Thermosynechococcus vestitus BP-1: one gene and its partner. The main gene of each other region encodes a partner of the protein of the gene in region 2 in a complex. Links are inferred from orthologs where the notes say so. Each region holds a gene or a part of one and is shown on either strand. Other genes may lie near its edges.

What was found.
Region 1: the proteins of secY (region 2) and secA are in contact, whole or in part, in a crystal structure (PDB 3DIN), measured with the Thermotoga maritima proteins. The link is inferred for Thermosynechococcus vestitus BP-1 from one-to-one orthologs. Residues at the interface, in WP_004081795.1 of Thermotoga maritima: Glu108, Gly109, Glu110, Glu111, Ala236, Glu237, Arg238, Arg239, Ile240, Thr241, Ile242, Gln243, Tyr244, Ala245, Arg246, Arg247, Val248, Thr249, Gly250, Arg251, Arg252, Val253, Tyr254, Gly256, Ala257, Ser258, Thr259, Tyr260, Leu261, Pro262; in WP_004082002.1 of Thermotoga maritima: Glu261, Ala262, Arg263, Lys300, Ala301, Arg302, Thr303, Ile304, Ile305, Leu323, Tyr324, Asp325, Pro326, Val329, Ser330, Tyr333, Ile336, Lys340, Phe345, Val349, Glu363, Phe364, Tyr374, Ser375, Gly376, Gly377, Glu393, Ile395, Thr482, Ser483.

The regions. Positions count from the first base shown.
Region 1 is NC_004113.1:1,930,254-1,941,914, forward strand. The notes cover bases 5,179-8,490. They hold secA (preprotein translocase subunit SecA), read right to left. Parts: upstream 8,169-8,490; coding sequence 5,379-8,168; downstream 5,179-5,378. Other genes in these bases: TLL_RS09385 (phosphodiester glycosidase family protein), read right to left, coding at 5,179-5,278; TLL_RS09395 (Mo-dependent nitrogenase C-terminal domain-containing protein), read right to left, coding at 8,275-8,490. In the rest of the region: TLL_RS09370 (phosphoketolase), read right to left, coding at 1-857; TLL_RS09375 (cobyrinate a,c-diamide synthase), read left to right, coding at 1,013-2,338; TLL_RS09380 (M23 family metallopeptidase), read left to right, coding at 2,400-3,554; more of TLL_RS09385, read right to left, coding at 3,551-5,178; more of TLL_RS09395, read right to left, coding at 8,491-8,586; TLL_RS09400 (radical SAM protein), read left to right, coding at 8,849-9,856; TLL_RS09405 (glycosyltransferase), read left to right, coding at 9,777-11,141; TLL_RS09410 (PstS family phosphate ABC transporter substrate-binding protein), read left to right, coding at 11,219-11,661. UniProt on the Escherichia coli protein: Required for protein export, interacts with the SecYEG preprotein conducting channel.
Region 2 is NC_004113.1:72,885-84,053, forward strand. What follows is about bases 8,350-11,169. They hold secY (preprotein translocase subunit SecY), read left to right. Parts: upstream 8,350-9,014; coding sequence 9,015-10,325; downstream 10,326-11,169. Other genes in these bases: rpsE (30S ribosomal protein S5), read left to right, coding at 8,350-8,524; rplO (50S ribosomal protein L15), read left to right, coding at 8,538-9,002; TLL_RS00495 (adenylate kinase), read left to right, coding at 10,325-10,912; infA (translation initiation factor IF-1), read left to right, coding at 10,905-11,129. Also shown: tRNA guanosine(34) transglycosylase Tgt, read right to left, coding at 1-110; rplC (50S ribosomal protein L3), read left to right, coding at 477-1,115; rplD (50S ribosomal protein L4), read left to right, coding at 1,132-1,764; TLL_RS00410 (50S ribosomal protein L23), read left to right, coding at 1,757-2,059; rplB (50S ribosomal protein L2), read left to right, coding at 2,071-2,937; rpsS (30S ribosomal protein S19), read left to right, coding at 2,960-3,238; rplV (50S ribosomal protein L22), read left to right, coding at 3,269-3,637; rpsC (30S ribosomal protein S3), read left to right, coding at 3,650-4,366; rplP (50S ribosomal protein L16), read left to right, coding at 4,381-4,812; rpmC (50S ribosomal protein L29), read left to right, coding at 4,815-5,027; rpsQ (30S ribosomal protein S17), read left to right, coding at 5,027-5,275; rplN (50S ribosomal protein L14), read left to right, coding at 5,288-5,656; rplX (50S ribosomal protein L24), read left to right, coding at 5,656-6,009; rplE (50S ribosomal protein L5), read left to right, coding at 6,067-6,612; rpsH (30S ribosomal protein S8), read left to right, coding at 6,642-7,043; rplF (50S ribosomal protein L6), read left to right, coding at 7,062-7,625; and 2 more genes. UniProt on the Escherichia coli protein: The central subunit of the protein translocation channel SecYEG. Consists of two halves formed by TMs 1-5 and 6-10.

The DNA of each region.
Region 1 (11,661 bases), 1.9 Mb from region 2 along the record:
GCTGCCTCTTGCATCCCCTTAAGGACCGCCTGCACAAAGGCCAAGCGCTGCCCAAAGGAAAACTGAGTGCTATCGACGTAGTCCCCCTCTTGACCGCTGTCGTCAAAGTCCTTGGCATCCACTAGCACCACCTCTTGGAAACCGTTGCCGTGCCAGTAGGCCATCATTTCGGGATTGGTTTTCCGAGAAACCATGCTGTGGTGTTCTTGGCTGAAGCCATTCCAGACCAGAACCGGTAGGAAGTTGGTGACCTCTGGGAAAGCGGTGTGGAAGTGCGCCATGCTGCTCATGACGTAGGGCTCCCCTAGGCCGCCATCCCCTAAGGTGAAGGGAAAGAGGGTCTGGCGGTGTAACCAAGCAGCGGCCATGGCAAAGTGCTGCCCCTGTCCCAGGGGGCCGGCAGGCGCCAGAACCCCCGGAATATAGCCTGAGAGGTGGCCAAGCAGACCATGTTTTTCGCGGAAGCGATCGCGCAGGTCCTGAACCGTATAAATGCCCATTTTCTCTAGGGAGCGATCCAAGAACAGGGCGGCATAAAAGCCCGGCGCATGGTGCCCCACTTCCGTAATGATATTTTTGTGTCCCAACATCACCAGGGCAGCATAGGCTTCTGCTTGACTGGCAAAGCCGCCGGGATGACCTGAGGCCTTACTGCCGGTCATCTGTAAGATCAGATAGCGGAGGGCATCGGCATAGAGGAGCGTTTGATAGGCTGCTTCCGGGGCCTCCAGATCTGTAAGGGCGGGCTGCTGGGTACTCAGGAGTGGCCTTTGACCATAGCGATCCCAGTCTGGCCAATCATTGCCAAAATACTGAATTCCTTCACAGAAACGGGGGACTGAAGTTACCGCTGTCATAGACCCTGACCCAACTCTTGAGTGCACGCTTAGTCTCCTATCTTACAGGGGTGGGGAGTGCCCCTGAGGGCAGTTGATCAGGGAATAGCGGCAAAATAGCGGTGTTGGAGTGGATTGCAGGCATAGATTGATTTTTCTTGGGGAAGGGATTAACAATGGCGTTGGTGATAGCAGGCGATCGCAGCGGCGTCGGCAAAACCACAGTTGCCCTAGCCTTAAATGCGGCTCTAAGGGCACGGGGGCAGCGGGTGCAAACCTTTAAGGTGGGCCCTGACTACATTGATCCGCTGTTTCACAGGGCCATCAGTGGCCGACCTTGCCGTAACCTCGATGTGATCTTAACCAGTCCTGACTATGTCAGCGCCTGCGTCGGCTACCACAGTCAGGGGATGGATGCGGTACTCATTGAGGGGGTCATGGGCCTATTTGATGGCCGGGGCGGGAGCCATGAGGGGAGTACAGCGCACATTGCCCAACTGTTGCAGGCACCCATCCTCCTGGTCTTAGATGTCCAAAAACAGGCAGCATCGGTGGCGGCGGTGGTCTATGGCTTTTGCCACTACAATCCATCGCTTGAGATTGCTGGTGTGGTCTTGAATCGGGTGGCCAGCGATCGCCACCGGCAACTGTTAGAAGCTGCCCTTGCCCCCCTGGGGGTGCCGATTCTTGGCGTCCTCTATCGCGATCAGGCCTTGGCACTCCCCAGTCGGCACCTCGGCCTAGTGCCGCCCCAGGAATCCCGCGAGTTTCAAGCCTTGGGCGATCGCCTTGCCCATTTGGGAAACACCTGTTTTGACTGGGAGCGGCTTACACCACTGCTTGCCCCTGCTCCGCCGCCCCCAGACCCGCCTTTTAACGTTTCCCCCCTGACTCAAGTCACCATTGGCATTGCCCAAGATGCAGCCTTCCACTTTTACTATGCTGACACCCTTGATTTGCTTCGCGCTTTGGGGGCAACGTTAATCCCAGTCTCACCCCTACGGGATACCCACTTGCCTACGGATCTGCAGGGCTTGATCTTGGGGGGTGGCTTTCCGGAGGTCTTTGCCCCAGAGCTAGCAGCGAATCACTCGTTCCTTGGCTCACTGCGGCAGGCCATTCAAGGGGGCTTAGCCCTCTATGCGGAGTGTGGTGGCCTGATGTACCTCAGCCAAGGCATCGAAACCTTCGAGGGACACTACTACCCCTTGGTGGGATACTGGCCAACGGTTGCCCACATGGGTAAAAAACTCACCCTCGGCTATCGCCAAGCGACAGCTTTACAAACAACGGTGTGTGTGCAGGCAGGAGAGACGGTTCAAGGCCATGAATTTCACTATTCCTGTTTGAGCGTGCCGCCCGCAAGGCCTCTGTGGCAATTGGCGGGTGAACCGGAGGGCTGGGGCAACTCCCGAATCCACGCCAGTTATCTGCATCTCCATTGGGGCGGCCATCCCCAGTGGGCAATTCGCTTTCTCCAGCAGGCAGCAAGGGCTGGATAATGCGACTCACGGCAACGTAATTTTTGAAGGTATTTTTTGAAGGGGTTGTTGGGGAAGGTCAATGCCAAAGCAATACCGCTACGGGCTCTACCTTTGCCTTGGGCTGCTAGTGATGCTATGGGTAACTCTGGCGGCTTGGGCGACGGCCCCCTCCCAGAACCTGGCGTATTGGCAGCGGGTGATCCAACAACACCAGCAGCAGCAGCAGGCAGTCGGTCAGCAACGTCAACAACTAGAACGCCTTGAGGCAGCGGCGAGCGATCGCCTGCAGCGTTTGGAAACGAATGTGGATACAACCAGCCAACAGTTGGCGGCGGCCCGCGATCGCCTACAGGCGGCAGAAAACTTGCTCAAGGAGCTCAAGGAGCAACAACAGCTTCTGAGTCGCCGCTACAGGGCCAGTGTTGCCGTGATTAGCGATCGCCTGCGGCGGCTACAACGCTATCGTGAGATTCCCCAGTGGGCCATGCTCTTTGAAGCAGAGACCCTCAATGACTGGCTGGAGCGGCAGGGGCGTCTGCGTCAGGTGTATGCCCGCGATCGCCAGCACTTGGCTGCCTTGGTTCGCGATCGCCAGCAACTTCAGCAGCAGGAGCGGCAAATTCAAGTACAACAGCGATTTATTCAAGCCCTGCGCCAGCAACTCCAACAGCAGCACGACATCTACGAACGGGAAGCCCACAGTCAACGCCAACTCATTGCCCGTCTGCGGAGCGATCGCCAGGCCCTTGCCTCCATTGAAGCCCAACTGGCCCGTGACAGCGTTGCCATTCAGCAACTCCTTAGCCAACGCCTCGGCTATGTCCCCAGGGGTGCTCCACCCTTGCCCCGCAGTGGCCGTCTGGCTTACCCGATTCAAGCACCGCTAACCAGTCCCTTTGGTTGGCGGATTCATCCCATCTTGGGGAGGCAGCGGTTCCATGCGGGTGTAGATTTTGGTGCTGATTTTGGCACCCCCATCTTTGCTGCTGAAGCGGGCACCGTGATCTTTGCCGGTTGGTCAGGGGGCTACGGGCAAACCGTGATCCTAGATCATGGCGGCGGGATGACAACGCTCTATGCCCATGCCCAGCGGCTCCTCGTACGGGAAGGCCAATTTGTGCAACAGGGGCAGCCCATTGCTGAGGTTGGCTCTACGGGACTGTCAACAGGCCCGCACCTCCACTTTGAAGTGCGCTTGAACGGCGAACCGAGCAATCCTTTGGCCTATCTCTAGGGGGTTGGCTGCCAAAAGACCCCAAGGGCATTGTTGACCCGCGTCGTTGTCACCCCATGGCGATCCACCAACACACCCCCTAGATAAAGGGCCGTTGAGCTGCCTCCATCCAGATTCACTGCATTGATCAAGCCCAACCGATGGACAATTTGTGCCCATTCTGCCAGGGTGGGCCCCATGCCACCTATACGGTTGTGGGTGGTGACCCAGACAATGCTGCCATCACTGCGATTCCCCATGGCACTGCGGGGGGCCGCCTGGGCATCCAAGCCGGCCCCAAATTGCTCCAGTGCCGCATTCAAGACCACCCGCCCCTGCTCCACCAGTAAGGGACCGGCACCAACAATATTGGGAATGCGATTAAAGGCAGCAGGCACAGCAGTCGTTTCCAGTTGCACCGCCGCCCCCGGTGGGAAGTTGGCCAAGGCGGAATTAAAGTTACGCGCCACCAGTAGGAAGCCCTCTGAGGGAATGGGAACCGTTTGATCCTTGTTGATGGGTTGCTGCCCCACCACCTGTTCATTGCGCACCGTAATCACGACTTCACTGCCCGTCTTCCCTTGGTAGCTCCCGCCCCAACTGGGGGTATAGAGGGCAAGACCTGCTTGGACATAACCAGAATTGAACGTGACAATGGGCACTGTGCCGGTCGGCGTCCTCACCCGCTGCTGCAAACTGAGGCGACCCACAACAATCTGGCCGCGATCGTCCCAGCCAATGGCACCGCGATTGAGAATCGGGCCGGAGAGCCAGTTACCCTCCCTGCGAATTGCCCCTAAGGGAGCTTGGCGATCGCGATTAAAGAACCCGCCATTAATTGCTGCGGCTGCCTGCCAGCGTTGCGCCAATTCCGGCACCGTTGCTAGGCCCACCAAGGTTGTGGGGCTTATTTCCAGGGGACGCAGACGCAGCCCCGGCTGTTGGGGATTGATGATGAGTAGATCCACAGGGAACTGACGAGTGCCTAGGATGACCGTTTGCTGTTGCCAGCGCAGTCCCGGTGCCCATTGAATTGTGCGGGGAGGTGGCGCATCACTGCGAAAATCAATCACCAGACGCGGTGGGTTGAGCAGCATTGAGGCCACTGGGCGAACTGTGCCGGGAATTTGGGTCTCCAATACTGTGCGATCCGGGGTAGCCGTAATTTTGACCTTGGGGAGCGGGGCCAATTGTCCTGTGGCTTCAATTGTGAGACTGAGATCCCGAGGCGTCAAAGCGGTGCGGCTAAAGGTGAGGCGATTGATCTGCCAAGGGGTGGGGCGGTCCAATTCAAAGACCCAGCGATCGCCCCACGGTTGCCGTCCCTGCCGCCAACTGAGAATCCGGGCTGGGGGTGTGCTGATCTGGAGCGTATTGCCCTGGGGTTGCACCCGCCACTGATGTTGCTCAATCCAGGGCGTAATGTCTAGGTAACGATACATGCCATTGGCGCTAAAGCGCACGGCCAAAGGACTAAATTGGCGCTGAAACCATGCCACTGGCTGCTGAAAGGGATCTGTGGTATCGCCAAGGAGAACACCAAAGCGCTGGGCCAGGCCCCCGTCACTAATGCCGGTGCGCAGTTGATTTTGGGCATCGCGCCACTGCTGCCAAGCCACTGGATAGTCGCGGCCATTGACGTTCAGGCGATCGCCCTGAATCTCTTGGGCAAGGACAATGTTGGCGCTGGCGATCGCGACCGTCAGTCCATTCCCAAAAACTAAATAAGCTGAGCGTGCAAGCACCCTTGAACCAATCCATCCATACTGAGACTACGCCAGTATAGTTGACGCCGACGCCCTAAAGAGGGCTCCAATGGGCAGATGGGTTTCTGGGGAAATCGGATTACCCCTGCTCTGAGGATGAGGAGACCTGCTCTGGGGGCGGTGCCACTTGGGGCTGGAATTGGAACAGGGAGTACACGACATTGCGGCGAATCATCACCATCATGTCCAGGAACAGTTCATAGCCCTCCCGTTTATACTCCACCAAGGGATCCTCTTGACCATAGCCCCGTAGGCCGACGGACTCCCGCAGGGCATCCATCTGTTGCAGGTGCTCCCGCCACAGCAGGTCAATTTGCTGCAGAATAAAGAACCGTTCTGCCTGCCGCATCAAGCCCGGTTGAATGGCCTCAATTTGCGCTTCCTTTTGCTCGTAGGCAGTGCGCACTTGCTCATGCAAAAAGGCCTGCATCTCCGGTACGCTGAGGTGCGCCAGATGCTCAGGGCGCAGGTCCGCAAGTAAATACACAAATTCCTGCACCTTGGCGACTAAACCCTCCAAATCCCATTCCTCCGGCGGTAGATCGGGATTGACATAGGCGGCAATAATGTCATCCATGGTTTTTTCGGCGTACTCTAGCACCCGATCCTTGAGGTCTTCCCCTTCGAGCACTCGCCGCCGCTCAGCATAGATGGCGCGCCGCTGGTTATTCATCACCTCGTCGTATTCAAAGACTTGCTTGCGGATGTCGTAGTAGTAGGTTTCCACCTTGCGCTGGGCATTTTCCAGACTGCGAGTCAACAGCGGCGACTCAATTGGCATATCTTCATCAATGCGCATGGCGTTCATGATACTGGCAATGCGATCGCCCCCAAAAATTCGCAGCAGGTTATCCTCCAAGCTTAGGAAAAAGCGCGTTGATCCGGGGTCGCCTTGACGTCCGGCCCGTCCCCGCAACTGATTATCAATCCGCCGCGATTCATGGCGTTCTGTGCCAATGACGTGTAGGCCACCGAGGGCCACCACCTCTTCGTGTTCTTTCTTGGTAACCACCTCATATTCTTCGCGGATACGGTTAAAGGCATCCCGCAGGGCTTGAATCACAGGGTCTTCGGTCGGTGCTTTCTCCGAGGCAATCGCCAGCATGTCCTCTGCCTGCAACTCCGGCAGACTGCGCTCACCATAGGTCTTGACGGCTACATCCACCGCATGGCGCAGCAGCTTTTCTGCCTCCTTGCTCATTTCGCAGGGGAAAAGTCCCGGTGAGGCCTTCCAATTTTTCTGTGCCCCTTGACTGAAGCCTTGACCACCGCCGCGATCCATTTTTAGTCCCAACAGCATCATCGGGTCATCACTGGGGGGCATCACAATCCGGGGCATAAAATACTCCCGTACCTTGAGGCGAGCCATGTAGTCGGCATTCCCCCCCAGAATAATGTCTGTTCCTCGGCCTGCCATGTTGGTTGAGATCGTCACTGCCCCCTTGCGTCCGGCTTGGGCAATGATCTCCGCCTCTCGCTCCACATTTTCGGGCTTGGCATTCAGAAGGTTATGGGGAATTTCCAACTCCCGCAGCAGTTGGGACAATAGCTCTGACTTTTCCACACTGGTGGTTCCCACTAGCACTGGCCGACCCGTAGCGTGCACCTCAGCACATTCAGAGGCCACTGCCAGCCATTTGGCCCGCTCGGTTTTATAGACCACATCGGGAAAGTCCCGCCGCTGACTGGGGCGATTGGTGGGCACCACGGTCACTTCTAGCTTGTAAATTTTCTCGAATTCCGCCTCTTCGGTCTTGGCTGTACCCGTCATCCCCGCCAACTTGGGATAAAGCAGAAAGAGATTTTGGTAGGTAATTGTGGCCAGGGTTTGGGACTCATTTTGAATTTCCAGGCCTTCTTTGGCTTCGATCGCCTGATGCAAGCCATCACTCCAGCGGCGACCCACCATGACCCGTCCAGTGAACTCATCCACAATGACCACTTCACCATTGCGGACAATGTAGTTCACATCCCGCTGGAAGAGTTCCTTGGCCTTGATGGCATTAAAGATGTAGTGCGCCCAGGGATCTTGGGGGTCATAGAGATCGCTTACCCCCAGCAACTTCTCCGCCTCAATAAACCCTTCATCGGTCATCAGCACATTGCGCGCTTTTTCATCCACCTCATAGTGCTCGTCCTTTTTCAGGAGGCGGGCAATCTCAGCTGCCTTGAGGTACTTCTCGGTGGGACGCTCCACTTGACCCGAAATAATTAAGGGGGTGCGGGCTTCGTCAATGAGTACCGAATCCACCTCGTCAATGATGCAGTAGTTGAAGGGACGCTGCACCACCTCCACCATGGAGGTAGCCATATTGTCCCGCAGGTAGTCAAAGCCGATTTCGCTGTTGGTGGCATAGGTAATATCGCAGGCATAGCTTTTCTGTCGCTCTTGGGGTGCCATTTGCTGCTGAATGAGTCCGACCGTCAGACCCAAAAAGCGATGCACCTGCCCCATCCATTCCGCATCCCGCCGGGCCAGATAGTCGTTGACCGTAACAATGTGTACCCCCTTACCTGTGAGGGCGTTCAAGTAGGCTGGGAGCGTGGCCACGAGGGTTTTGCCTTCGCCGGTTTTCATTTCAGCAATTTGGCCATCGTGGAGAATCATGCCACCGATGAGCTGGACATCAAAGTGGCGCATCCCCAGTACCCGTCGTGAGGCCTCGCGCACCACTGCAAAGGCTTCTGGCAGCAAATCATCCAGGGTTTCGCCATTGTCCAATCGCTGCCGAAATTCAGCGGTCTTAGCCTGTAGCTCACTATCGCTGAGGGCCTGAACCTGTTCCTCCAGCAGGTTAATTTCGACCACAAGGGGCTGATACTTTTTAACCTTGCGCTGATTGGGATCGCCAAAGAGGGCTTTCAGCATGCGACGGGCACCATGGATACAAAGCTATATACTCTAATCCTATAGCAACTGCCTGTTCCTCGCTGCCAAGACGTCGCCTAGACACGACGCAACCTAGACAGGTAGTCTAGACGTATTGACTGATGTCCTCTTGGCAGACATCACTGAGGTAGGTCAGGGCGCGCAACCGCAGCATCACCACCTCCTCATAAAAGGGATTGAGTTTACACAGGGGGGGAATGGTAATGACTGGCCGACCAAAGAGGGAGAAGGTGCGGGCAAAGGGACATTGGGCAGGAATCCAGCGACAAATGCGGTGGGCGATCGCTGGCGTCGTAATTGGATAAGTCATTAGCCATTGACGGATTTTGGTGATTAAAGAGGTCGGGGTGCGTTGGCTAAGGAGTTGATTCATGGGGCTATCCTCACAATTGCGCATACCCTCACGGTAAAAGATAACTTAGGTAAATAGCAATATGTCTTTAATATAAAAAATATTTATAAATAATAAGCATTGCTAAACTGGCAGCAGGTGCAGGTGAGGTCTCGCCGTCCTTGCGCTCAGCGGAGTGCTAAACTGTTCATCAACGCCAACTCGGATAAAGTTTTGTCTAGAAAGTTTTCAATTGCTTGCATAAACTCATTTGCTGTTGTTGCCTCTTTAGCTTGGCCTTGATTGAATTCCCTAAGGAAGATACTCAATGAGTCCACTGGTTGCTAACTACTACCTGACCTACCGCTGTAACGCCCGCTGCCATTTCTGCGACATTTGGGCGCTGGAACCAGGCAAGGAAGCCGACTTTAGTACCATCCAAACCAACCTACGGGATTTGAAGCGCTTAGGCGTGAAATACGTGGACTTTACGGGGGGCGAACCGCTGCTGCGGGCCGATGCGCCAGCAATTTACCGCGAAGCCAAGCGTCTCGGTTTCATCACCAGCATGACAACCAATACCATTCTCTATCCCCGTCGTGCCAAGGAAATTCAGGGGGTGGTGGATTTCTTGAATTTTTCCCTTGATGGGCCGGATGCTGCCACCCATGATCAGTCGCGGGGCGTGAAAATTTTTGACACGCTGGTGGAATCGGTCAAGATTGCCCTTGAGTTGGGTGAATATCCCGTGCTGAACCACACCGTGACAGCCCAGAACTATGAACGAATTGGGGAAGTGGCTGAATTTGCCCAAAGTTTAGGGGTACGGGTTTGGCTCAACCCTGCCTTTACTGCCCACGAACACTACAACGACAAAAAGAACCCCACTCCCGAAATTGCCAACAGCATTGAACAAACGGCGAAGAAGTATAACAATGTTGGTTACAATAAGGCAGCATTAGCCCTCATTCGCGCAGGGGGAAACAGGACTCACAATCCCCGTTGTAAGGCGGTGGATGCCGTGATTGCCATTTCCCCCAATGATGAGTTGCTGCTACCGTGCTACCACTTTGCGCAGAAGGGAGTCCCCATCAATGGTCGCCTGTACGAACTGTACAGGTCCTCCCAGGTGGTAGAGGAGTATCGCCGCTCCCAAGGCCGACTCCCCGTCTGCGAAGGCTGCACAGTGTGGTGTTATCTCATTCCCAGCTTCTTTAAGGGACTGGATAAGTACTGGTTTCTCAATCAGGTGACCTATGCCGGAGAATTCCTGGCCCGAAAACAGTTTCTACAACGAAGCCGATCCCCTCGACGAACTCCTGTCGGAGTGGGTTGATGACCCAGAGAGTCCTCCATTACAACCGCGTTCTGAGGGTCGCCGTCGCAAGGCTTTCCTAGCGTTGTCTCTGATTTGGGGCACCACGATCGCCATTCATCTGATTGTCGGTGGTATCTGGCTTATCTATGTCCTAACCCTCTTGATGAGTTTACAAACCCTGCGCTACTGGCGCGCCCAACCCCAAAGTCTGCCAGGGTCAGAGACAGCAGAAAGTGTGCCGCCGATGGTGTCCTTGGTAGTGGCTGCCAAAAATGAAGAGGCGGTGATTGGTCGCCTGGTAAAAAACCTCTGCCGCTTGGATTATCCCCACTACGAAGTGTGGATCATTGATGACAACAGTAGCGATCGCACCCCCGATATTTTGAGGGAACTACAAAAGCAGTATCCTCACCTGAATGTGCTGCGGCGACTGCCGGGGGCCGGGGGTGGTAAATCCGGTGCTCTCAATCAAGTGCTACCCCTGACACGGGGAGAAATTATTGGCGTCTTTGATGCCGATGCGACGGTCCCCCCAGATCTCCTGCAGGCGGTGGTCAACCGTTTTCAGGTGGCCAGTGTCGGCGCTGTCCAAGTGCGCAAGGCGATCAGTAATGCCGACATCAATTGGCTGACCCAAGGCCAAGCGGTCGAGATGATCCTCGATGCCTACTATCAACAGCAGCGAGTTGCCTGGGGCGGCATGGGAGAACTGCGGGGCAATGGCCAATTTGTGCGGCGGCAAGCCCTAGAGCGCTGTGGGGGCTGGAATGAAGAAACCATTACCGACGATCTGGATCTCAGTCTGAAGCTGCATCTCCACGGCTGGCAGATTGACGTGCTGATGAATCCAGCGGTACAGGAAGAGGGTGTGACTACACTGCTGGCACTGTGGCACCAACGCAATCGCTGGAGCGAGGGGGGCTACCAAAGCTATCTCGACTACTGGCAGCCCTTGCTGCGCAATCGCCTTGGCTGGCAAAAAAGCTGGGATGTGTTTTGCTGGTTTTTGATCAAATATGCGATTCCTACGGCCACCATTCCCGATCTGCTGATGGCCGTGCTGCGCCACCGCCCGCCGGTGCTGGTGCCCTTGACAACGCTGAGCCTGACGATTTCGATGGTGGGGATGCTACGGGGCATTCCTCAGGCTCAATCCGTGGGAGTGGGGCAACTGTTTTGGCAGAGCCTATGGGGAACCCTATACATGTTCCATTGGTTGCCAGTGGTGAGTACGACCACCTTGCGTATGGCCCTACGGGCAAAACGTCTGCGCTGGGTGAAAACGGTGCACCATGGCACCTAGGGAAAAATCTGCTGCCTAAGGATCTCAGGAGCAACCACTTTAAGCTAGTCTAGGGGCAGATTTTTACGGGTTCTGCCATGTCTCGGAATAGTAACCTGCTTCCCTTGCTCCTCTCCCTTATCTTCACCTGTGGCCTGCTGGGGGTGGGGGCAGTGCTTGTCCTGCGGCTCCTAGGCCATCAAAATCCCCTAGAACAAGTCACTGGCGGGTTGTCCACTTCACCGGCAGAAAAAACACCAGAGAGGTCGGGCGCCAATTTCAGTGATGTCAGGAATGTGCCCAGCGGGACATTTCAGTACGGAGGCAGTACGACGTGGGCGCCAATTCGCCGCGATGTCGATCCTTTAATTCAAGTGGTTTGGCCAAATTTTCGTCTGCGCTACACGGATCCACCAACCGGTACACCGGGGTCGGGCAGTGGTATTCGCATGCTACTGAACAATCAAATTGCCTTTGCCCAATCCTCACGCCCTTTGAATGAACAGGAGCGGCAGCAGGCGCAGAGTCAGGGTATCAAACT
Region 2 (11,169 bases):
GTGCCCACTGGCATAAAACGCGGCGTTGCCACTGTGCCATGGGGGGTGTGAAACAGGCCGGCCCGGGCTTGGGTATGGGCACATTCCTGCTGGCAGACAAATTCAAACACGCTGTGGATCCACAAGAAGGCGTAAAAAATGTTACCAAATCCCTAGACAAACCCACAATCGCTGATCTATGATTAAAACTTGTGACCAAAAACGGATACTGAGTGGGAGCGATCGCCTCAACCCCCTTAAGTCCTTGGTCCCACTGATCCAGGGGTGGCAGCGTGTTCGCAACTTGCAATCATAGCCTTGCCATCTTTACCTGCGCCTGTCCTTGATCAATGAGAGATGCCCCCTGGGCGTCATCGTCTTGACCGTATAACTGCTGGGTCAATCCACTATTCCTAACTGTAGGAATCTGCCGAAATGGAGCTTTAGGGCTCCCTGCGGCTGCATCGTTGTGATTCGTATTTTTAAGGAACGCGATCGTGACAGTTGGTATTTTAGGGACAAAGTTGGGCATGACCCAAATCTTTGACGAGGCGGGCCGATCTGTCCCCATTACGGTGGTACAAGCGGGGCCGTGTCCGATCACCCAAATTAAAACCCCCCAAACCGACGGCTACACGGCAATTCAAGTGGCCTATGGCGAGGTGCGAGAGAAAAACCTGAGTCGCCCTGAGCGCGGCCACCTCAACAAGTCACAAACACCGCCTATGCGTCATCTGCGGGAATTTCGCCTCGAAGATGTCTCTGCCTATCAATTGGGTCAGGCCATCACCGTTGATATTTTTAGTCCAGGGCAGCTTGTGGATGTCCGCGGCACGAGCATTGGCCGCGGTTTTGCTGGTTATCAAAAACGCCACAACTTCAAGCGTGGTCCGATGGCCCACGGCTCAAAAAACCATCGTCTGCCTGGCTCCACTGGAGCGGGGACAACCCCAGGTCGGGTCTTCCCCGGCAAGCGGATGGCGGGTCGCATGGGCAACACGGCGGTTACCATTCGCAAGTTGCAGGTAATGCGCGTTGATCCTGAGCGCAACTTAATCCTGATCAAAGGGGCATTGCCGGGTAAGCCGGGGGCACTGGTGAGCATTACCCCCGCCAAGGTTGTCGGTCGCAAATAGGGGCTGGAGAGTAGTTATGGTTGCATGCGTGGTTAAAGACTGGCAGGGTGCCGACAGCGGTGAAGCTACCCTTGATCTGGCGACAGCAAAACCTGAAACTGCTAGTCATATTGTTCATCGTGCCCTGGTGCGGCAGTTGGCCAATGCCCGTCAGGGAACTGTTTCCACCAAAACCCGTGCTGAAGTGCGCGGTGGCGGTCGCAAACCTTGGCGGCAAAAGGGAACAGGACGTGCCCGCGCCGGCTCAATTCGCTCTCCCCTCTGGCGCGGTGGCGGCGTGATCTTTGGTCCGAAGCCCCGCGACTATAGCCAAAAAATGAACCGTAAGGAGCGGCGGCTCGCCCTGCGCACAGCGTTGATGAGTCGCGTTGAAGACCTGATTGTGGTTCAGGACTTTGCCGATCACTTGCCCCGTCCTAAAACCAAGGAATTGGTAACGGCTTTACAACGATGGGGCATTGAGCCAGAGCAAAAGGTACTGCTACTGGCCGCAGATATTACCGAAACGGTGGCCCTCTCAGCGCGAAATGTCCCCACCCTGAAACTGCTGCGTGCCGATCAACTGAATGTTTTTGATTTGCTCTATGCCGATCGCATTGTTGCCACCACTGGCGCGATCGCCAAAATTCAGGAGGTGTACGGTGACTAAAGTCCAACCCCGCGCCCTTGCGGATCTCATCAAGCGCCCCATCATCACAGAGAAGGCCACAGTTTTACTGGAAAACAATCAATACACCTTCGATGTGGATCGGCGCGCCACCAAGCCGCAAATCAAGGCCGCTATTGAGGAACTCTTTAACGTCAAAGTCACGGCAGTTAATACCTATCATCTGCCTCCCAAAGAGCGCCGCGTGGGTCGGTTTGTTGGTCGTCGTCCTCGCTATAAGCGGGCGATCGTCACCCTTGCCCCCGACAGCAAGATCGTTCTCTTCCCCGAAGTTTAACGGAGTAGATCATGGGCATTCGCGTTTACCGACCCTACACCCCTGGCGTTCGCCAAAAAACCGTTTCTGACTTTGCTGAAATTACCACCGACAAACCTGAAAAGTCGCTGACCCGTGGCTTCAAGCGCGACAAAGGCCGTAACAATCGCGGTGTGATTACCAGTCGGCGGCGGGGTGGTGGCCACAAGCGTCGCTACCGCATTGTTGATTTTCGTCGCAGCAGCAAGCTCAATATCCCTGCCAAAGTGGCAACCGTGGAGTACGACCCCAACCGCAATGCCCGCATTGCCCTGCTCCACTACCGTGATGGTGAAAAACGTTACATCCTCCATCCTCGGGATTTGACCCCCGGCACGGAGATTATTGCTAGTCCCGATGCCCCTATTGAAGTGGGTAACGCCCTTCCCCTGGGCAAAATTCCCCTGGGTACCAGCGTTCACAATGTGGAAATTACCCCCGGTCGCGGTGCGCAAATGGTGCGAGCTGCCGGCGCCATGGCACAGGTGGTGGCCAAGGAAGGCGATATGGTCACCCTCAAGCTTCCTTCAGGGGAAGTGCGGCTCTTCCGTAAGGAGTGCTATGCCACCATTGGCCAAGTGGGGAACGTGGAAGCCAACAACATCAGTTTGGGCAAAGCCGGTCGCAATCGCTGGAAAGGGCGTCGTCCGAAGGTGCGTGGTTCGGTGATGAACCCTGTGGATCACCCCCACGGTGGTGGTGAAGGCCGTGCTCCTATTGGTCGTCCTGGGCCTGTTACCCCTTGGGGTAAACCCACCCTTGGCTACAAAACTCGCAAGAAGAAGAAACTCAGTGATGCCCTCATTGTGCGTCGTCGCAAGAAGTCTTCCAAGCGGGGTCGCGGTGGTCGTCAGTCTTAGGTTTTTGCGGAGAAGTTAGGTTATGGGACGTTCATTAAAAAAAGGCCCCTTTGTGGCGGATCATCTCTTACGTAAGATTGAAGCCCTCAATGAGCGCAATGCCAAGGAAGTGATCAAAACGTGGTCGCGTGCCTCAACAATTGTGCCAGAAATGATTGGCCACACGATCGCTGTTCACAATGGCAAACAGCACGTGCCCGTGTACATTACTGAGCAAATGGTGGGTCACAAACTGGGGGAATTTGCCCCCACCCGCAACTTCCGCAGTCATGTTAAGGGCGACAAAAAAGCCCGCCATTGATTCTCCTGTTCGCGTCTGGGATAACCGTCTATGGTTTCTACCTCTTCTCCTACTGCCCGTGCCTGCGCCAAGTATGTCCGCATGTCACCCCACAAGGTGCGGCGGGTATTAGATCAACTGCGGGGTCGCACCTACCGCGATGCCCTCATTATGCTGCGCTTTATGCCCTATCGTGCCTGTGAGCCGATTACCAAGGTTCTGCGATCGGCGGCAGCCAATGCTACCCATAACTTGGGCTTGGATCCCGCTACCTTAGTGATTAGCCAGGCCTATGCTGATCAAGGGCCTTGCCTGAAGCGGTTCCGTCCCCGTGCCCAAGGCCGCGCTTACCAAATTCGCAAACCCACCTGCCACATCACGATTGCTGTGGCCCCCCAAAACACTGCTGACGAATCGTAAAAGGATACCACCGTGGGACAGAAGATTCACCCAATTGGCTTTCGCCTCGGCATTACACAAGACCATCGCTCCCGCTGGTACGCCGATAGCGATCGCTATCCTGAGCTCTTGCAGGAGGATCACCGCATCCGCACGTTTATTAATCAGCAATTGGCCAATGCTGGCATTGCTGAGGTGCGCATTGAGCGCAAAGCCGATCAAGTGGAGTTGCAAATTCGCACTGCCCGTCCTGGTGTCGTCGTTGGCAAAGGCGGCCAAGGGATTGAGGAACTGCGCAAGCAACTGCGGCAGATGCTTCCTGCTAACCGCACGATCAAGGTGAACGTGGTGGAAGTCAACCGAGTGGATGCTGAGGCCAGCCTCTTGGCGGAATACATCACCCAGCAACTGGAGCGACGGGTAGCCTTTCGAAGGGCTGTGCGCCAAGCTATTCAGCGGGCGCAGCGAGCAGGTATTGAGGGGATCAAAGTCCAAGTGGCGGGTCGCCTGAATGGGGCAGAAATTGCCCGCACCGAGTGGACACGGGAAGGGCGAGTTCCGCTGCATACCCTCAGGGCAGACATTGACTATGCCTACCGCACAGCCCGCACGATCTACGGCATTTTGGGCGTGAAAGTGTGGATCTTTAAGGGTGAAGTTCTGCCGGGACAAACGGAAGCAGTTCCACGGGAAGCCACTCGCCGTAGTCCGCAGCGCCGTCTACCCCAATTTGAAAATCGCTCTAACTAACAGGGAAGCTAGCGATGCTCAGTCCAAAGCGTACAAAATTTCGCAAACAGCAGCGGGGTCGCATGACGGGGGTTGCCAGTCGCGGTAACTCCATCCACTTTGGCGACTATGCCCTTCAGGCCCTTGAACCTGCTTGGATCACTGCACGGCAAATTGAGGCCGGCCGCCGCGCCATGACCCGCTATATCCGCCGCGGTGGCAAAATCTGGATTCGCATTTTCCCCGACAAGCCCGTGACGATGCGGCCTGCAGAAACACGGATGGGGTCAGGGAAAGGATCGCCGGAGTACTGGGTGGCGGTGGTCAAACCCGGTCGCATTATGTATGAAATTGCCGGTGTGACAGAGGAGGTTGCTCGCGAAGCCATGCGCCTTGCTGCCTACAAAATGCCGATCAAGACCCGTTTTCTGGTGCGCAATCAAGAAGAGCAACAACAGGAGGGTTAAGAATGGCACTGACGAAAATGAAAGACCTGCGCCAACTAAGTGATCAAGAGGTGAGCGATCGCATTGCCGCTATTAAAAAAGAACTCTTTGATCTGCGCTTCAAAAAAGCCACCCGTCAAGAGGTCAAGCCCCATCAATTTAAACATCTGCGCCACGAGTTGGCACAGCTTTTAACCCTTGAGAATGAACGTCGCCGCAGTGGAGGCCAAGGCTAATGGCAGTTAAAGAACGTGTTGGCGTTGTTGTCAGCGACAAAATGCAAAAAACCGTTGTCGTTGCTGTCGAAAACCGCGCCCCCCATCCCAAATACGGCAAAATTGTCGTCAAAACCCGCCGCTACAAAGCCCACGATGAAAACAACGAAGCCAAAGTGGGCGATCGCGTGCGTATTCGGGAAACCCGCCCCCTCAGTCGCACCAAGCGTTGGGTCATTGCCGAGATTCTCAGTCCTCGCACTGCCTAAGGAGAACCAGCCATGATTCAACAGGAAACCTATCTCAATGTTGCTGATAATAGCGGCGCCAAAAAACTCCTTTGCATTCGTGTGCTCGGGGGCAGTAACCGTCGCTACGGTAGTGTGGGCGATGTGATCATTGCCACCGTCAAAGATGCCACCCCCAATATGGCAGTGAAGAAATCCGATGTAGTTCGCGCTGTCATTGTGCGCACCCGCAAAAGCATTCGCCGCGAAAGTGGCATGAGCATCCGCTTTGATGACAACGCCGCTGTCTTGATCAACCAAGATGGCAACCCTCGCGGTACCCGTGTCTTTGGCCCTGTAGCTCGCGAACTGCGGGATAAAAACTTCACAAAAATTGTTTCATTGGCACCGGAGGTACTCTAATGGCGGCCAAGAAAGCAAACAAAAAGCCTGTGCGCTATCGTATGCACGTCAAAAAAGGGGATACGGTTCAAGTCATCGCCGGCAGTGACAAAGCCAAAGTGGGTGAAGTCCTCGCCGTCTTCCCCAAAACTAGTCAGGTGATTGTTAAAGGGGTCAACCTGAAAACGAAACACCTCAAGCCTCGCCAAGAGGGAGAATCAGGGCAAATTATCACCAAAGAAGCCCCGATTCACAGTTGCAAGGTGATGCTCTACTCTACCAAGCAAAACGTGGCCAGCCGCATCTGCTATACCTACACCGAAGATGGTCGTAAGGTACGGATGCTTAAGAAAACTGGTGAAATCATTGATTAGGTCTCACTTGTTTGCCCTCTCTGACCCAGCCCAGAGAACGCCCCTAGGAGAAGCCCCATGTCCCAACGCCTCAAAGACCACTACAACAAAACCGTTGTGCCGCAGCTCATGCAGCAATTCCAGTACAAAAATATTCACCAAGTGCCAAAGATTGTCAAAGTGACTGTTAACCGGGGTCTGGGTGAAGCGGCACAAAATGCCAAAGCCCTTGAAGCCACACTGGCGGAAATTGCCACAATTACAGGCCAAAAGCCGGTGGTTACCCGTGCCAAGAAGGCGATCGCTGGCTTCAAAATTCGCAAAGGTATGCCTGTGGGGGTTGCCGTGACCCTGCGTTCCGAGCGCATGTATGCCTTTTTGGACCGCTTGATTAACTTGGCACTGCCACGTATTCGTGACTTTCGCGGTGTCAACCCCAAAAGCTTTGATGGCCGGGGCAACTACACCCTAGGTTTGCGTGAGCAACTGATTTTCCCCGAAGTCAACTACGACGATATTGATCAAATTCGCGGCATGGATGTCTCAATCATCACCACTGCCAATACTGATGAAGAAGGACGTGCCCTGCTCAAAGCAATGGGCATGCCGTTCCGTGAGAACTAACGCCGGAGGCAGATTTTTAAGGAGCAACTATGGCAGTAAATGACACGATTGGCGATATGCTAACTCGCATCCGCAACGCAAACCTTGCGCGTCATCAAACCACGACAATTCCGGCCACGCGCATGACCCGCAGTATTGCGCAGGTGCTGAAAGCGGAAGGGTTTATTCGCGATTTTGAAGAGCAAGGGGACGGTGTCAAACGGCATCTTGTGGTTTCCCTAAAATATCGCGGCAAGCAGCGCCAGCCGATTATTACTGCGCTCAAGCGGGTAAGCAAGCCCGGTCTGCGCGTCTATGCCAACTCCCGTGAGTTGCCCCGGGTGCTCGGTGGCATCGGCATTGCCATCATCTCCACCTCTAACGGCATCATGACCGATCGCGAGGCACGGAAGCAGGGCATTGGCGGCGAAGTACTCTGTTACGTTTGGTAAGCTCGGAGGAAGTCCCACATGTCTCGTATTGGCAAGCGTCCCATCCCCCTGCCAAAGAATGTCACCCTCACCCTAGACGGGCAGCAGGTCACGGTCAAGGGCCCTAAGGGTCAACTCAGTCGCGTTTTTCCCCCTGAAGTGAATGTTGTCCAAGAGGGCGAAGCAATTGTCGTCAAACGCCGCGATGACTCTCGACCTGCCAAAGAACGCCACGGCCTCTGCCGCACGCTACTGGCCAACATGGTAGAAGGTGTCTCCCAAGGATTTACAAAAAAGCTCGAGATTCAAGGGGTGGGTTACCGTGCCCAGCTCCAAGGTAAAACCCTTGTCCTCAGTATGGGCTATAGTCACCCCGTTGAGATCGTGCCCCCTGAGGGCATTACCCTAGAAATTGAAGACAACCAAGGTAAAAAAGTGCAGCAGGGGACAATTGTCCTCGTTAGCGGCATTGACAAAGAACTGGTCGGCAACACCTCTGCCCGTATTCGCGCCGTGCGTCCCCCTGAGCCCTACAAGGGCAAGGGCATTCGCTATATGGGTGAATTTGTGCGTCGTAAAGTTGGTAAGACAGGGAAGAAATAGATGAAGCAAACTCGTACTGCGGCTCGCCAAAGTCGGCACCAGCGCATTCGCCGCAAAGTCAAAGGGACCAGCGATCGCCCCCGACTCGCTGTCTTTCGCTCCCATCAACACATCTATGCCCAAGTGATTGATGACACCCGGCATCATACTCTTGTCGCTGCTTCCAGTCTTGAGCCAGAACTGCGGCAAAAGCTAGGGAAGGGCAGCACCTGTGCCGCCTCCATTGCGGTGGGGCGACTGATTGCAGAGCGGGCCAAAGCCGCTGGCATTGAGCGTGTTGTCTTTGATCGCGGTGGCAATATTTACCATGGGCGTGTCAAGGCCTTGGCGGATGCCGCCCGTGAAGGTGGATTAGACTTTTAGAGGATGACCCGATGGCAAATCGTCGTAAAAACCCCCGCAAAGTTGAAAAAGAAACGGACTGGCAAGAGCGAGTAGTTCAGATCCGCCGCGTCTCCAAAGTGGTTAAAGGTGGTAAGAAGCTCAGCTTCCGTGCCATTGTTGTCGTTGGCAACGAGCGTGGTCAAGTGGGTGTGGGTGTCGGTAAAGCCGCCGATGTTATTGGTGCAGTGCGCAAAGGCGTCGCTGATGGCAAAAAGCATCTGATTGATGTTCCGATCACTAAATCCAACTCTATTCCCCACCCCACCTTTGGCGAAGGCGGCGCTGCCCGTGTCATGATTCGCCCCGCTGCACCCGGAACCGGCGTAATTGCGGGTGGCTCTGTGCGCACTGTTCTCGAACTAGCCGGGGTACGCAACGTACTCGCCAAACAACTGGGATCCAGCAACCCCCTCAACAATGCCCGTGCCGCCCTCGAAGCCCTTGCGGCCTTGCGCACCTTCCAAGAAGTTGCCGAAGAGCGGGAAATCCCCATTGAAAACCTCTATAGCAAATAGTTAGGAGTTGTCCATGCGGTTTCAAGATCTGCACCCCCAAGCGGGATCGCGACGGCGCAAACGGCGGATTGGTCGGGGTATTGCCGCAGGTCAAGGGGCCAGCGGCGGCTTTGGTATGCGGGGGCAAAAATCTCGTTCCGGTCGCCCCACTCGTCCTGGCTTTGAAGGCGGTCAAAACCCCCTTTACCGTCGTCTCCCCAAACTCAAGCACTTTCCCCTCGTCAAGCGGAAGGTTTACACTACGATCAACGTGGGTCGTCTCAATACCCTACCGGCCAATAGTGTAGTGACGGTTCAATCCCTCCTTGAGGCTGGCATTCTCACCACTGCCAAGTATCCCCTCAAGGTGTTGGGGGATGGTGAGCTCAATGTTAAGTTGGAGGTTCATGCTGCTGCCTTTAGTGGCAGTGCCCGCAGCAAAATTGAAGCCGCTGGTGGGGTGTGTGTGGAGACCTCCGTTGCTGCCGACAGTGAATAGAGGAACCCCAGTATGATTGTGAATCGCGGCAAGGCACCCACTGCCCAGGAAACGTTTATGCAGATGGCTCAAGCAGCCGGTCTGCGGGGGCGGCTTTTGATCACCATTGGGTTACTAATTCTGGTGCGGCTTGGTATCTATCTACCCATTCCGGGAATCGATCGCGCTGTTTTTGCCCAGAACGTCCAAGATAATGCCGTGATTCGCTTCCTCGACATCTTTGCAGGGGGTGGTCTCTCTGCCCTTGGCATTTTTGCCCTTGGTATCCTGCCCTATATTAACGCCTCCATCATCATGCAGTTGCTGACTGCTGCTCTCCCTTCCTTGGAGCGACTCCAAAAGGACGAAGGGGAAGCCGGCCGCCGCAAAATTTCCCAAATTACCCGCTACGTTGCGGTGGGCTGGGCAGTTCTGCAAAGCTTTGGCATTGCCATTTTTGTCAGTTCAATTCCCGGTGCCGCTTTACACCCGGGGCCATGGTTTGTAGCCGAGATTGTCCTTGGCCTTACCGCTGGCTCAATGGTGGTGATGTGGATTTCGGAATTGATTACTGAGCGAGGGGTGGGTAATGGTGCCTCCCTCTTGATCTTTTTGAGCATTGTTGCCTACTTACCTGCCTCGGTGGGCCAAACCATCGCCCTCGCAGAAAGTGGTGGCAACATTGGCGGCATTGCTATCCTTGTGGCTGTCTTTTTAGCCATGATTGTCGGCATTGTCTTCGTTCAAGAGGGGACCCGCCGCATCCCTATTGTTTCTGCACGTCGCCAAGTGGGGCGTAAGCTCTACCGCGAGCAAACCAGTTACCTGCCCCTGCGCTTAAACCAAGGCGGTGTGATGCCGATTATTTTTGCCTCGGCGGTCCTGATTCTGCCTTCCACATTGGCCCAGTTTACCCGTAGCGAACTCGTGGCTCGATTCGCAAGTTATGTTTCTCCGGCAGGGCCAACACCCTGGCTATACGTAATTTTTTATTTGCTGTTGATTCTCTTCTTTAGCTACTTTTACTCCTCCTTGGTGGTCAACCCCGTGGATATGTCCCAAAACCTGAAAAAAATGGGCGCCAGTATTCCGGGGATCCGACCGGGGAAAGCCACGTCTGATTACCTAGAACGGGTTCTCAACCGCTTGACATTCCTAGGGGCGATCTTTTTGGGTCTGGTGGCCATTATTCCCACAGCAGTCGAGAGTGCAACCAAAGTGACAACATTCCAAGGCCTGGGGGCGACCTCCCTGTTGATCTTGGTGGGGGTGGCCATTGACACCTCAAAACAAATTCAAACCTATGTGATTTCTCAACGTTATGAGGGGATGGTGAAGCAGTAATGCGCTTAATTTTGTTTGGTGGCCCCGGTTCGGGCAAAGGGACACAGGCGGCAATTCTCACCACGCTCTTGGGCATTCCCCATATTTCTACAGGGGATATTCTGCGAGCAGAGCGAGCTGCCGGCACCCTCCTCGGTCAACAGGCTCAAAGCTACATGGATCGCGGTGAACTGGTACCCGATCAGGTGATTGTGGATATGGTGGCCAATCGCTTGCAACAGCCAGATACGGCTGCGGGTTGGCTTTTGGACGGGTTTCCCCGCAATGGGGCACAAGCAGCGGTCTTTGAGGAGATGCTCAAAAGCATTCACCAAGACTATGATTACTTGCTTTTTTTAGATGTGCCCGCTGCGATTCTCCAAGAACGCGCTCTAAATCGCGCCAAGCAAGCTGTCAACGGTCAGCAGCGCTCCGATGATACACCGGAAACTATCCTTAAGCGGCTACAGGTCTATGAGCGGGAAACCCTACCGATGATTCAACAGTACATGAGTCATCCCAAGTTTGTGCCCATTGATGGAACGCGTACGATCGAAGAGGTAACTGCTGCCATTCAAGCACGTATTGGGGAGGTGAACCGTGTCTAAACAGGATGCCATTGAAATTGAAGGGACAGTGACCGAGTCATTGCCCAACGCCATGTTTCGCGTGGATCTGGACAATGGCTTCAATGTCCTTGCTCATATTTCTGGTAAGATTCGCCGCAACTACATCAAGATTTTGCCGGGCGATCGCGTCAAGGTAGAATTGACCCCCTATGACTTGACCAAGGGGCGGATTACCTATCGCCTGCGCAAAAAGTAGTTTGATCTTTACTGACCACTCTGCTAAGATATAAAATTTG